Regions from separate parts of the Bacillus sp. C-3-6 genome, predicted to be linked through region 1. Evidence: a T-box and tRNA genes for the amino acid it is inferred to sense, from the RefSeq annotation. Region 1 holds a T-box; the other holds one or more tRNA genes.

Region 1 (6,134 bases):
CAAAGGCGAATGTTGTAAAAATCATTTCATCTGCAATGGTTTCTAATCGGCCTACCATGTTATGCAATTGTTTATCACCAAGGGCAGTAAATAAAACTATTACATTTTTATCTTTGTAATGCGCTTCTACTGTTTTCACAAGGCTTTCGATACCTTCTGGATTATGAGCACCATCTATAATAATATCCGGGTTACTTTGTAGCTTTTCAAAGCGCCCAATCCAATACGCTTCCCGTAATCCCGTTCTTATTCCCTCTTCCTCAATTAAAAATGATAAATATGTTTTTACATACATTACTGCCATAAGTGCTAGCGCTGCATTTCCTACTTGATGAATACCTTTCATTGAGATTTGCAAATCTTCAAATGCGGTAAAAGGACAAGTAAAATCAAACTGTTCCCCATCTTCGTTAGACTGTTTATGTAACGCTGTAAAATGCTTGCCAAGTTCGTATAAGTTTGCATGGTTTTCCTTTGCAACATTTTGAATGACTTGCAAAGCTTCTTCATCTTTTACACCAGTAATTACCGGCACACCAGACTTAATAATCCCCGCCTTTTCATATGCAATTTCTCCTAGTGTATTCCCTAAAATATGCATATGATCGTGACCGATATTCGTAATAATCGTGAGAACAGGGTGTATAACATTGGTAGAATCAAAACGTCCACCGAGCCCTGTTTCAAATAAAACAACATCACAGAAATTGACTTTACCGAAATAGCAAATTGCCATAACAGTAATAATTTCAAACTCAGTCGCTTCCCCTAAATCCGTTTCATCTAGTTTTTTCACGACTGGTTTTACCATCTTTACGAGTTCAGTAATCTCTTCATCTGCAATTGGTGTTCCATTCACACTAATGCGTTCATTAAATGTTTCGATGTAAGGAGAGGTAAACGTTCCTACCTTATATTTCGCGCCTTCTAACATGTAACGCATATATGTTAACGTTGAACCTTTTCCATTTGTACCAGCAAGATGAATACATTTTATATGACGCTCTGGATTTCCGAGCTCTTCTAGCATCCAATTCATTCTTTCTAATCCTGGTTTAATACCAAATTTCAATCGGCTATGAATCCACCCTATCGCTTCTTCGTATGTATGTATCACGTATGCTTTTCCCCTTTCAAAAGACAACTTTCATAGTTCTATTATACGCAAAGAAAAGAGACTCACCAATACAGTGAGTCTCTAAAAATATTTTTACTTTTCAAGATCTGCTAGACGTTGACGAACTGCTTCGCGTTTTTCTAGGTAATCTTGCTCTTTCGCACGCTCTCCTTCAATAACCGCTGCAGGAGCTTTCGCTACGAAACCTTGGTTAGAAAGTTTCTTCTGTACACGTTCTACTTCTTTATCGAACTTCTCAAGTTCTTTCTCAAGACGAGCTCTCTCTTCATCAAGATTGATAAGATCAGCTAACGGTAAGAATAACTCTGCACCTGATACGATTGCAGTCATTGCTTTTTCTGGCGCTTGTAAGTCCGTTTGAATTGTTAATTCGCTTGGGTTACAGAAACGCTCAATGTAAGAGCTATTTTTCGTAAGTTGAGCAAGTACAGCCTCATCTTTTGCTTTAATTTGCATTTGAACTTTTTTGCTCATTGGCGTATTTACTTCTGCACGAATGTTACGAACAGAGCGAATGATATCAACTAGAAGGTGCATTTCTGCCGCAGCTTCCGTATCTTGTAAATCTTCGCGAACTGTTGGCCACGCAGCTACTGTAATAGATTCGCCTTCATGCGGTAAATGTTGCCAAATTTTCTCTGTTACGAATGGCATGAATGGGTGTAATAGACGCATTGTTTGATCTAATACGTAAGCTAAAATAGAACGAGTCGTTTTCTTAGCTGCTTCATCTTCACCGTATAGTGGAAGTTTCGCCATTTCAATGTACCAGTCACAGAAATCATCCCAAATGAAGTTGTATAATGAACGACCAGCTTCACCGAACTCATATTTATCCATGTTACGTGTTACACTCTCGATTGTTTCGTTTAAGCGAGTTAGGATCCACTTATCTGCAACTGATTTTTCACCAGTTAAATCGATTTCTTCATACTTCATATCATCCATGTTCATTAATACGAAACGTGATGCGTTCCAAATTTTATTAATGAAGTTCCAAGTAGATTCTACTTTTTCCATGCTGAAACGTAAATCTTGACCTGGTGCACTTCCTGTTGATAAGAAATAGCGCATTGCATCTGCACCGTACTTCTCGATAACATCCATTGGGTCAATACCGTTACCAAGAGATTTACTCATCTTACGACCTTGCTCATCACGAACTAAACCGTGAATTAATACATCTTTAAATGGACGCTCGCCTGTAAACTCTAAACCTTGGAAAATCATACGAGATACCCAGAAGAAGATGATGTCATAACCCGTTACTAGTGCATCTGTTGAATAGTAACGTTTGAAGTCTGCTGAATCTTCATTTGGCCAACCAAGTGTTGAGAATGGCCATAGCGCTGAACTGAACCATGTATCAAGTACGTCGTTATCTTGATTCCAGTTTTCAATATCTGCTGGTGCTTCTGTACCTACGTATACTTCACCAGTTTCTTTATGGTACCAAGCTGGAATACGGTGTCCCCACCATAATTGACGAGAAATACACCAGTCATGAATATTTTCCATCCATCGTAAATATGTGTTTTCAAAACGCTCTGGTACGAACGTTACTTTTTCTTCTTCTTTTTGTTGAAGCGCTACTGCTTTTTCAGCAAGTGGAGCCATTTTTACGAACCATTGTGTTGATAAGTAAGGCTCAACAACTGCACCGCTACGCTCACTATGACCTACTGAATGCATATGTGGCTCGATTTCTACTAATACGCCAGCTTCTTGTAAGTCTTTCACTAATTCTTTACGGCATTCGAAACGATCCATACCGTTATATTTACCAGCTTTTTCGTTCATCGATCCATCTTCGTTCATTACTAAGATGCGTGGTAAGTCATGACGGTTACCTACTTCAAAGTCGTTCGGGTCATGAGCTGGTGTAATTTTTACAACGCCTGTTCCGAAGTCTTTTTCTACGTACTCATCAGCAATAATCGGAATCTCACGGCCTACGATTGGAAGTGTAACTGTTTTTCCGATTAAATGTTTGTAACGATCATCTTCTGGATGAACTGCTACCGCTGTATCACCAAGCATCGTTTCTGGACGAGTAGTAGCAAGGCGAATGTGACCTGAACCGTTTGTTAACGGATAGTTCATATGGTAGAATGCACCTTGAACTTCTTTATGAATTACTTCAATATCAGAAAGAGCTGTGCGTGTTGCTGGATCCCAGTTGATAATATATTCACCGCGGTAAATTAAGCCTTTTTCGTATAATTGAACGAATACTTTATTAACCGCATCAGATAAACCTTCGTCTAATGTGAAACGTTCGCGAGAATAGTCTAGTCCTAAACCAACTTTCCCCCATTGTTGACGAATGTGAGAAGCATACTCTTCTTTCCACTCCCAAGCTTTTTCAAGGAATTTCTCACGGCCAAGATCGTAACGTGAAATACCTTCTTCACGAAGTTTTCCTTCTACTTTCGCTTGTGTTGCGATACCAGCATGGTCCATTCCTGGAAGCCATAGCACATCGTAACCTTGCATACGCTTCGTACGAGTTAAAATATCTTGAAGAGTTGTATCCCAAGCATGACCTAAGTGTAACTTACCAGTTACGTTCGGAGGTGGAATTACAATTGTATACGGTTGTTTCTTCTCGTCTCCTGTTGCTTCAAAATATTTGCCTTCAAGCCACCATTGATAAAGGCCTTCTTCAACGGACATATGATCATATTTAGTTGGTAAATTCTTTTCCGTGTTTGACATTATTTTCCCTCCTTAAAATAAAAAATGTCCCTCATCCAAAAAGGACGAGGGACATCGCGGTACCACCTTTATTTACAAACAAATTCATAATTTGCTTATACTCTTAATTTGATAACGGACAAATCCGTCTTTTCCTAATGAGAACTATTCTGTTCAGAAAAGATGCTCCAGGGCTACCTTCTAACATAACTATCTAGAGAATCTCCCAGCTACTGATTCTCCTCTCTGAAGACGTTTCATGTTATACTCTTCCCCTTCAAGGCATTTATATGATTGTTAATTATTATATACAATAGTGTAAAAAACGAAACCTTATTCGTCAAGATAAATTTAAAACTATGACTTTTCGGGTGAATATAAAGAAGATAAGTAGCATTCTCTACTTATCTTCTTTATCCCGCTATTTGCGGGCAATAAGACCCCACCTCAAAATTCAGCTGAAGCAAAGAAGTTAGGTTGGAGCCACCCGCTGATTAAAGTTTTACTTTACCCGTTCCCTTGCTGGGCAGCTTGTAATTGTGACAGGAAATATTCTATATTGCTAACGAGCCAATGCGATTGTTGCAAACTCTTTACTCCGCGCAGTTCATTTTCCTCGTTGCGATTATCTCTTCTTTTCTTATAAGACTGGATTTGCCGAATAAATTGCGATGGATACGTCATATACGCAAACATAAGTAGTTGCTCTTCTTTCGTAAAAGGGAAATTTTTTTGATACATTTGAAACCATTCAAACCGATCACTTCTTGCGATTGGATATGTGTTTAAAGACCGTGAATAAAAACCTACTATATCTTGCACAGGCGTTGCAAACTTCGATTTTTCCAAACTAATAAAATAGCCATTTCGCTCATAGTCAAATAAAAAATGATTAAGTGACACGTTACCATGCACAAAAGTAATACGTGTTTTCTCTTTTTCTTTCATCGCATCGTTCCACTCATTTAATTGCTTCGTTGCAAATTCACGCGCTCTCATTACATGATGATAGTACGTACAATATTGTAATTCAAACGGGGACATATACCATTTTGATTCAGATTCTACGAGAAACTCTTCTAACATCTCACCATCATTTTCCCACCGATCGAATATAGTTGTATAATGTTTTTCTAAATCTTCTTCCGTATATGTTTCTTCCTTCACAGTTTTTTGATGCAACGTTCCAAGTGTCTGAAACATTTTATGGTATTGATCATTATCCTCGCCGTTTCCTTCTGCACGTTCTAACCAAGGCATTAAATAATAATTATACGTCCCGTCACTTAAAATATAATTTCCATCCGTCGCGTGGTATATAGGTACATAATTTGAAAAACCTTTCTCCTTCAAATATTGAATATGATGCAGAAAATTATTCCGCTCTAACTTTCTGCCTTCTATTTTCTTGAGTGCATATGGACCTTGATTCGTATAAATTTTCATTACGCTTCCGTGCTCTTCCATATGCTGCGTATCCAATCTATATTGCCTCACGATAGGTTCATAGTGATTTCGTAATTCAATATCCATACGAATAACCCTTTCTATTCAAAACATAGCCTCTAAGAAAAGAAGCGAGTGAAAACACTCACTTCCTTATTTCGCCTTTACCCTTGAAACCGGAATATAAATAATTTGCCCCGTATTTAAAAATATATCTTCTGTTTGATTGACACGGCACACATTTTGCACAGACGTTTCATAACGTTCTGCAATAGATTCAATTGTATCCCCTTCTTGCACAAAATACATTCTTAACTTTGTAAATTCTTCTTCCGGTTCTTTCGTAAATAGTTTTGTTAAATAAAGCGCATTTTCATCTCGCTGTGAGTACTCTTCTTCTTGTTCTTCCTGCTTTTTCGCTTTTTCTTTCTTGAAATCTTTTCGCCCAAACAATTCAAATTGCGGCGTTGTTTCTTGCTCCTCTTCACGCTCCACAAATTCATGTTCCTCTATCTTCTCTTCTTCTAATTCCTGCTCTTTTCTTTCCTCTAATTGGAACGGTTCAAATGCGTAATCTTCCCACTCATCTGATTCCTTATATGCTGGTTCTTCTACATGCGGCGCCGGTCTATTTTCATCCTCTTGCGCTGAATCTTCTTCTAACTCGGCATACACCGTTTCTTCCTCTTCAGCTTCATCCTCGTTTCTCTCTTCATCACACAAACCGGTAATAGATATATCCGCTAATAATTGTAAGCAACCATTTTCCTTTAATTCATAATCAAATTCCTCAATTGATACATATAGCTCTTCAATTACTTTCACTCGATTTCTCGGAATTGATATTTCAAGC
Region 2 (6,134 bases), 2.3 Mb from region 1:
ATTAGCAGTCAATGTATGTCAATATATGTTCCAAGATCGATACGAAGATATTAAAGTGTTCGAAAGCTATCGCCCTTGGACAGATTGGTTTTACGATGTTGCGTGGGATGTTACTTGGATGGTGTTAGATAGTAGGGAACAGAAAATATGGTTCATTTGTGCTACGGATACAGATTGATAGAAGAGGGACCTTGTAGGAATGCTGCAAGGCCCTTTATCTTTTGGGAATTAATAGAAAACGAATCATATAAATGCTATACTAAAAAATGTTTGTAATGTCAGTTTCATAATATTGTATGATGCTGACTTACTAGAAAAGATAAGAGGAGAATGAGCGTGCAAAAAATAAAGAGATTATTGCTATTAATGATGGTAGTAGGATTAACAGCAGGTGTTTTAGCAGGGTGTGCAAATCCGAAAGATACTACAGAAGAATTTTTAACAGCGATACAAAAAGGTGATGTAGAAAAGGCTCGTACATTTGTTGAGAGTGACAAAGAATTTAATAAACTAAATGAAAAAACAGATGATGCTGAGGCAAAAGCAATGCTAAGTGCAATTACAAAGAACTTTAAATTTGAAAAGCTAGAAGAAGTATCGAAAAAGGATGACAAAGCAGAAGTGAAAGTAAAAATTACATCTGCTGATCTATCCGTTGCTGTAACAAAAGCAGTGGGAGAAGTTATGCCAATGGCCTTCGCTAGCGCATTTAGTGAAGACAAAGAACAATCTGAAAAAGCAATCGAAAAAACAATGACCTCAACTATCATCAAAAACTTAACGGATAAAGATGCAGCAATGGCAACTCGCGAAGTTACATTGAACTTAAAGAAAGACAAAGATGGCGACTATAAAATCGTTGCTGACGATAACTTGAAAGAAGTATTGTTTGCCAATGCGAAGTCTTTGGAGAAGATGTTTGGTGGGAAGTAATTGAATGAGATAAAAAAGAGACACCATATCACGTAAAAGGTTGATATGGTGTCTCTTTTTTATGAACCTGGAGAGGTTTGAACTCACGGTATTAATTCTATAAATTTTATATTATGATTCTTTGATTTAATACATCAAGCTAGTTGTAACAGAGGAGGTACTGTATTCTATGTTTTCTTATGCGGATCCTATAGCGTAGAAAGGTAAAATTTCTGGACCAGATTTTAATTAGTTTTCCTTCAGTTTTAATGAGGAGGTGTGCGAAGATGTTGTGACTATGTCTGCTGAATACTATTAATTGTGAAGTTAAATAAGACAACAATTTATTAGAGGAAGATTAGTTAGTTTAAGTATCAGATTTAGGTGTTTAACAGGGGTACTAATTAATTTCAGTTCTTCCATGAAAAATTAAAGAAAAAGTATGGATAAACAAATTCTTGTTTTAAGTGAATTTTGTGAATGTGGGGGGCCGCTTTAAATAAAGATGGTCAACGCTATGTAAATAATTGAGAGTTTTAAAATATGTAAAATTGCATATTAAATATTTTAAATCTTATGCTAACCTTATAATGCGAAATATAACATTTGTTGGTAATAATTAATTTTTGAAAGATAAAAAATTAATCATTACAGTGGTATACAATTCACTGTCCTATAGCATAAACAATAATAACGAAAGTTATTTGAAGTCCTTTGAAGGAAATAAGTTATTGAAAAAAATTCCATATAGAAAATTTGTTGAAATTTCAGATGTAACAGATGTCATTTTATTTTTAATGTCTGATAAAAGCGATGCCATTAGAGGGCAAAATATTGTGGTTGACTATGGATATACAATTGTATAAATAAATCATCTTGGGAATTAAGGGTGTGGATAATGAGTTTACTAATTAAAGATTTAACAAAGAAATTTGACGAGCATGTTGCAGTGAATAATTTGAATATCGAGATACCAAAAGGTGAAATATTTGGATTCTTGGGCGGGAATGGAGCAGGTAAAACGACTACATTTCGAATGATACTTGGACTTTTATCGAAATCAAGTGGGACCATTTCATGGAATGGTAAACCTATAAATTATGGTGTTACAGATAAAATTGGGTATTTACCAGAAGAACGTGGTCTTTATGCGAAAATGACTGTCAAAGAACAAGTTAACTTTTTTGCAAAACTAAAGAACATGAAAAGTAAAGATGCAGAAAAAGAACTTCACTATTGGCTGGAGCGTTTTAATATTACTGAGCATCTGAACAAAAAGGTAGGAGAACTTTCTAAAGGGAATCAGCAAAAAATCCAGCTGATAACAGCGATTATACATAAGCCTGAACTCTTAATTTTAGATGAACCATTTAGTGGTTTAGACCCAGTAAATGTTGAAATGTTAAAAGACGCTGTTCTTGATATGCAAAAACAAGGGTCGTCAATTCTTTTTAGTTCACATCGTATGGAACATGTGGAAGAGTTATGCCAACACATTTGTATTATGCACAAAGGTGTACCTGTTGTTCAGGGTGACATTGCCAAAATTAAAAGTGATTTTGGTAAAAAGAACGTTGTAATCGTTGGCGATCATGACTTTGACCATTTGAAAGAAATAAAAGGTGTAGAAAGTATGAAGAAACGTAAAAATGCAGTTACTCTTAAAATTTCATATGAAGAAGTGTCACATGTTTTATTTAAAGAGATAACAAAATTAGGGTATGTTAAAAAGTTTGCAGTAGAAGAGCCTACATTAAATGATATCTTTATTGCGAAAGTAGGTGCACAAAATGAGTAGTTTCTGGACAATTTTTTTACAAAACTATAAATCTAAAGTGAAATCAAAATCATATTTTGCTATTACAATAATAGTTTCTATGTTAATTATAGGATTGATGAATTTTGACAAGATTTATAACTTGTTTGCAGGTAACGAGGACGATCAAGTTGTTGTTGTTACAGAAAAAGAAGAATTATATTCAACCATTCATCAAGTGTTTAAAAATGTCGATAGTAAGATACAAGTTAAACGTAGCACGGATAAACAAAAAGCAGAATCAGGTGTTAAAAATGGTGATTATACATATGCAATCGTTGTAGAGGAATTGAATAATAAACAATTAAAGGCTACGTATATAACTGAGACGGATGTAAATCAGCAAGATGTTAGCAAGGTTCAAACGATTTTATCTCAAATACAATCTTCTAACTTCGCCCAGCAATTGAATCTATCGCAAGATGAATTAAAGGTGTTAACAACGCCAGTAGAAATTCATACCAAAACGGTTTCAGATAAGGTTAAAGATGGAGAACATACTGAGGGTGTAGGGATTTTAATTAATGTCTTTATCATGCTAAATTATGTAATGATATTAATGTATGCTGCACAATTAGCGACAGATGTTGCAACAGAGAAATCTTCTCGTGTTATGGAGTTAGTTGTTTCAAGTATTTCGCCTACCAAACATTTATATGCGAAGCTATTCTCGACATTATCGGCTGGTATTACGCAAATCATAATTTGGGGCTTGGTCGCAACTGTTGGATATAAAACAGCAATTAATGATTCGAAAAATGATATTTTAAATAGTATTGATTTAAATTCTGTTGCTCCAACTCTAGTGTTTTATGGGATTCTATTCTTCACATTAGGATTCTTATTATATGGCTCATTATCTTGTCTATTTGGCTCTATCATTACGCGTATAGAGGAATCTTCTCAAGCTGTTATGCCGCTGATGTTTATGTTACTTGCTGCTTTGTATATCGCAATTTATGGAATGTCAAATCCAAGTAGCATGGTTGTTACCATTACTAGTTATGTACCTTTCTTTACTCCTATAGTTATGCTTGTACGAATTGGATTCCTTAATATCCCAGTATGGGAGATTGCGCTAGCATTAGGGATTCTAATCGCAACAATATGTATAATGATTGGTTTAACGAGTCGTGTTTACCGCGGTGGCGTATTAATATATGGTAAAGGTGCATTTAGTAATATCAAAAAGGCAATCAAGTTAGGGCAAAAATAGGATTGGTTTATTCATATTTAAAAAGACTACATAGTTAATCTATGTAGTTTTTTGTTGTTACGATAATTTTTATATATAAATTATTGTATTAAGCTATTTTTCAAAGAGAACTTTAAAAAGATCCCAAAAGAGAGTAAAGAATCGAGTTCTGGCGAACAACGCAGAGCGATGATTGATATAATTTATGTCTTTCTCCAAAATGAAGACAAGAAGTAGGGGGGGAATTTAGTTTTAATAATAATCATTTATTTGCTACATAAAGAAAACCCCTTGAATATCAAGGGGTTTTTCCTATGATCCCGACTGGCCTCGAACCAGCGACCTCCACCCTGTCAAGGTGGCGCTCTCCCTGCTGAGCTACGGGATCCCAACTATAAATATTACGACCAGCAATGTGTTTTCATTTCATTCGTGTAATCGGAGGATTTGTATAATTTATTGAATATTGTAACATTTGATGTATTCCTATAATAGCAACAAAATTCAATAGTGTAAAGATGTAATTTTCTGAATATTACTATTCCAATTTGTATATAAAAAATAAGCCCCGAAGAGCTTATTTCAATAATAATAATAATATCACCGCAATTATCAATGATATTATCAAAAATACAAGCATAAATAATAGAGCTCGTTCATGAGCTATCGTCCTGTAACTGTCATTCCTGCTGTGTAAATTGTATCTACAGAACCGTCAGCACTTAAAACTTCAACTTTATAGCGATATGTTCCATTGTCTGAAATGTTTTCGCCATATCCTGTGAAAGTAGAAATTTCATCATTACTTCCAGCTGGAACCCATTGATTTTGCCAATGGAAGAAAGTATCATATTCTCCCCAGTTATCGCCATATTTTTTCTCGATGCTGACATTGTAATGAATATCTTCAGCTCGTTCATTTGTAATTCTTGCAATTACGTTTTGACCGAAGCTATATTCTGTAGCGTGTACTTGAACTGTAACACCATTCAACGTTTCGCTAGGACCACAAATATAACGACAGAACTCGCTTGCTCCGTCAGCATTTGCCTTCGGTGTATCAATGTTCATAGCTGTTAAACCGCCTAAAGCTAAAGCTCCTGTTAATAATACTTTACCAAATGCTTTCACTTAAAATTCCCCCTAAGTATATTTTCAATTCGTTCCATAGATATCACATTAAGTAGTTTTATAACGTTAATCTAATCGAACACTTTTTTCCTCGAGTGCATTCGCTATGAATCTTTCATCTTGTAGTAATCTAATCTCTACATAAAATTTCATAGTTTTGATTCCATATATGTATCATGATTTACATAGAACAAATCTGTTAATACGTTTTGGTTAATTGCTTATCCCACTACTTTTTATTACCTTTTATTGGTAAAACATTGATTTTATTATATACCATTATTATCTATTTACAAGAGAAAATCATACTGTATGCAAAAGTGCATAATAAAAAACACTGCTTGTATTCTGAATTACAGAATACAAGCAGTGTTGAGTTTCAATTAATATTTGATTGGAACCTAATGCTTATACATATATCATCGTTTATTAAAGTCATAATTGATAAACCTTGTCCAGGGGACGCCCTTTCTGCTGAGCTACGGGATCTTCAAGAGGGAAAGTATAAGCGATTATGAGAGTAATGTATGAAGGGATAATGATGAGAAGCGAATTTAGTAGAAAGTAGTCTTTGGATGTAGAGGTTATATTATTTCCGATACCAATCCAAAGGACCTTCATCACTCAAATCAACAAGAAAAGGGAACAAGAAGTGTAAAGGTAAGCTTATAAGTTCTGGCATAGCGTTCACTGTTTTCTTTGATAGATATTGCCTCCCAAAACAATACGGACAATCTTTTTCAAATGCCAAGAGTATCGACCATACGTCTTTTACTTTCCATTTCGTTTTACAATACGTACAACGCGCCATTGAGTTCCTCCTCATTTTAAGGTGTTTTCTAATAGATTCTACTTTATTGTACGAAAGTCATTTGAATTTGATGTGGTAAAATACAAAACAAGCCTAACCCCGTTGTACATGTGGGAAGGGGCTAGGCTTGTTTTAATTTCGATCAAAGTCTCTTTGTATCAGGCTGTTTATACATTGCCTAGATAACTTCGCGTTAAATTCGGGAGAATAATTTTTCCATTTTTACTGTGTTTTTCGAATAGCTCTGATAGGAGAAAAATAAAATTTTT

Evidence for each region. The T-box of region 1 lies ahead of ACW0JX_RS21725 (valine--tRNA ligase). A T-box ahead of a tRNA ligase gene usually reads a tRNA of that ligase, here a tRNA-Val.
Region 2: it has a tRNA-Val gene. The T-box ahead of ACW0JX_RS21725 (valine--tRNA ligase) is inferred to sense a tRNA for this amino acid. The anticodon was not compared.

The regions. Positions count from the first base shown of each region.
Region 1 covers NZ_CM137247.1:4,231,016-4,237,149, forward strand. The annotation lists gene ACW0JX_RS21720 (bifunctional folylpolyglutamate synthase/dihydrofolate synthase) at 1-1,117, opposite strand, end outside; gene ACW0JX_RS21725 (valine--tRNA ligase) at 1,211-3,856, opposite strand; T-box leader at 3,894-4,125, opposite strand; gene ysxE (spore coat protein YsxE) at 4,343-5,368, opposite strand; gene spoVID (stage VI sporulation protein D) at 5,435-6,134, opposite strand, start outside.
Region 2 covers NZ_CM137247.1:1,263,833-1,269,966, forward strand. The annotation lists gene ACW0JX_RS06490 (hypothetical protein) at 1-178, shown strand, start outside; gene ACW0JX_RS06495 (DUF4878 domain-containing protein) at 337-933, shown strand; gene ACW0JX_RS06500 (SDR family oxidoreductase) at 1,644-1,778, shown strand; gene ACW0JX_RS06505 (ABC transporter ATP-binding protein) at 1,811-2,710, shown strand; gene ACW0JX_RS06510 (ABC transporter permease) at 2,703-3,944, shown strand; tRNA gene ACW0JX_RS06515 (tRNA-Val) at 4,239-4,311, opposite strand; gene ACW0JX_RS06520 (hypothetical protein) at 4,587-5,054, opposite strand; gene ACW0JX_RS06525 (hypothetical protein) at 5,644-5,865, opposite strand; gene ACW0JX_RS06530 (class I SAM-dependent methyltransferase) at 6,033-6,134, opposite strand, start outside.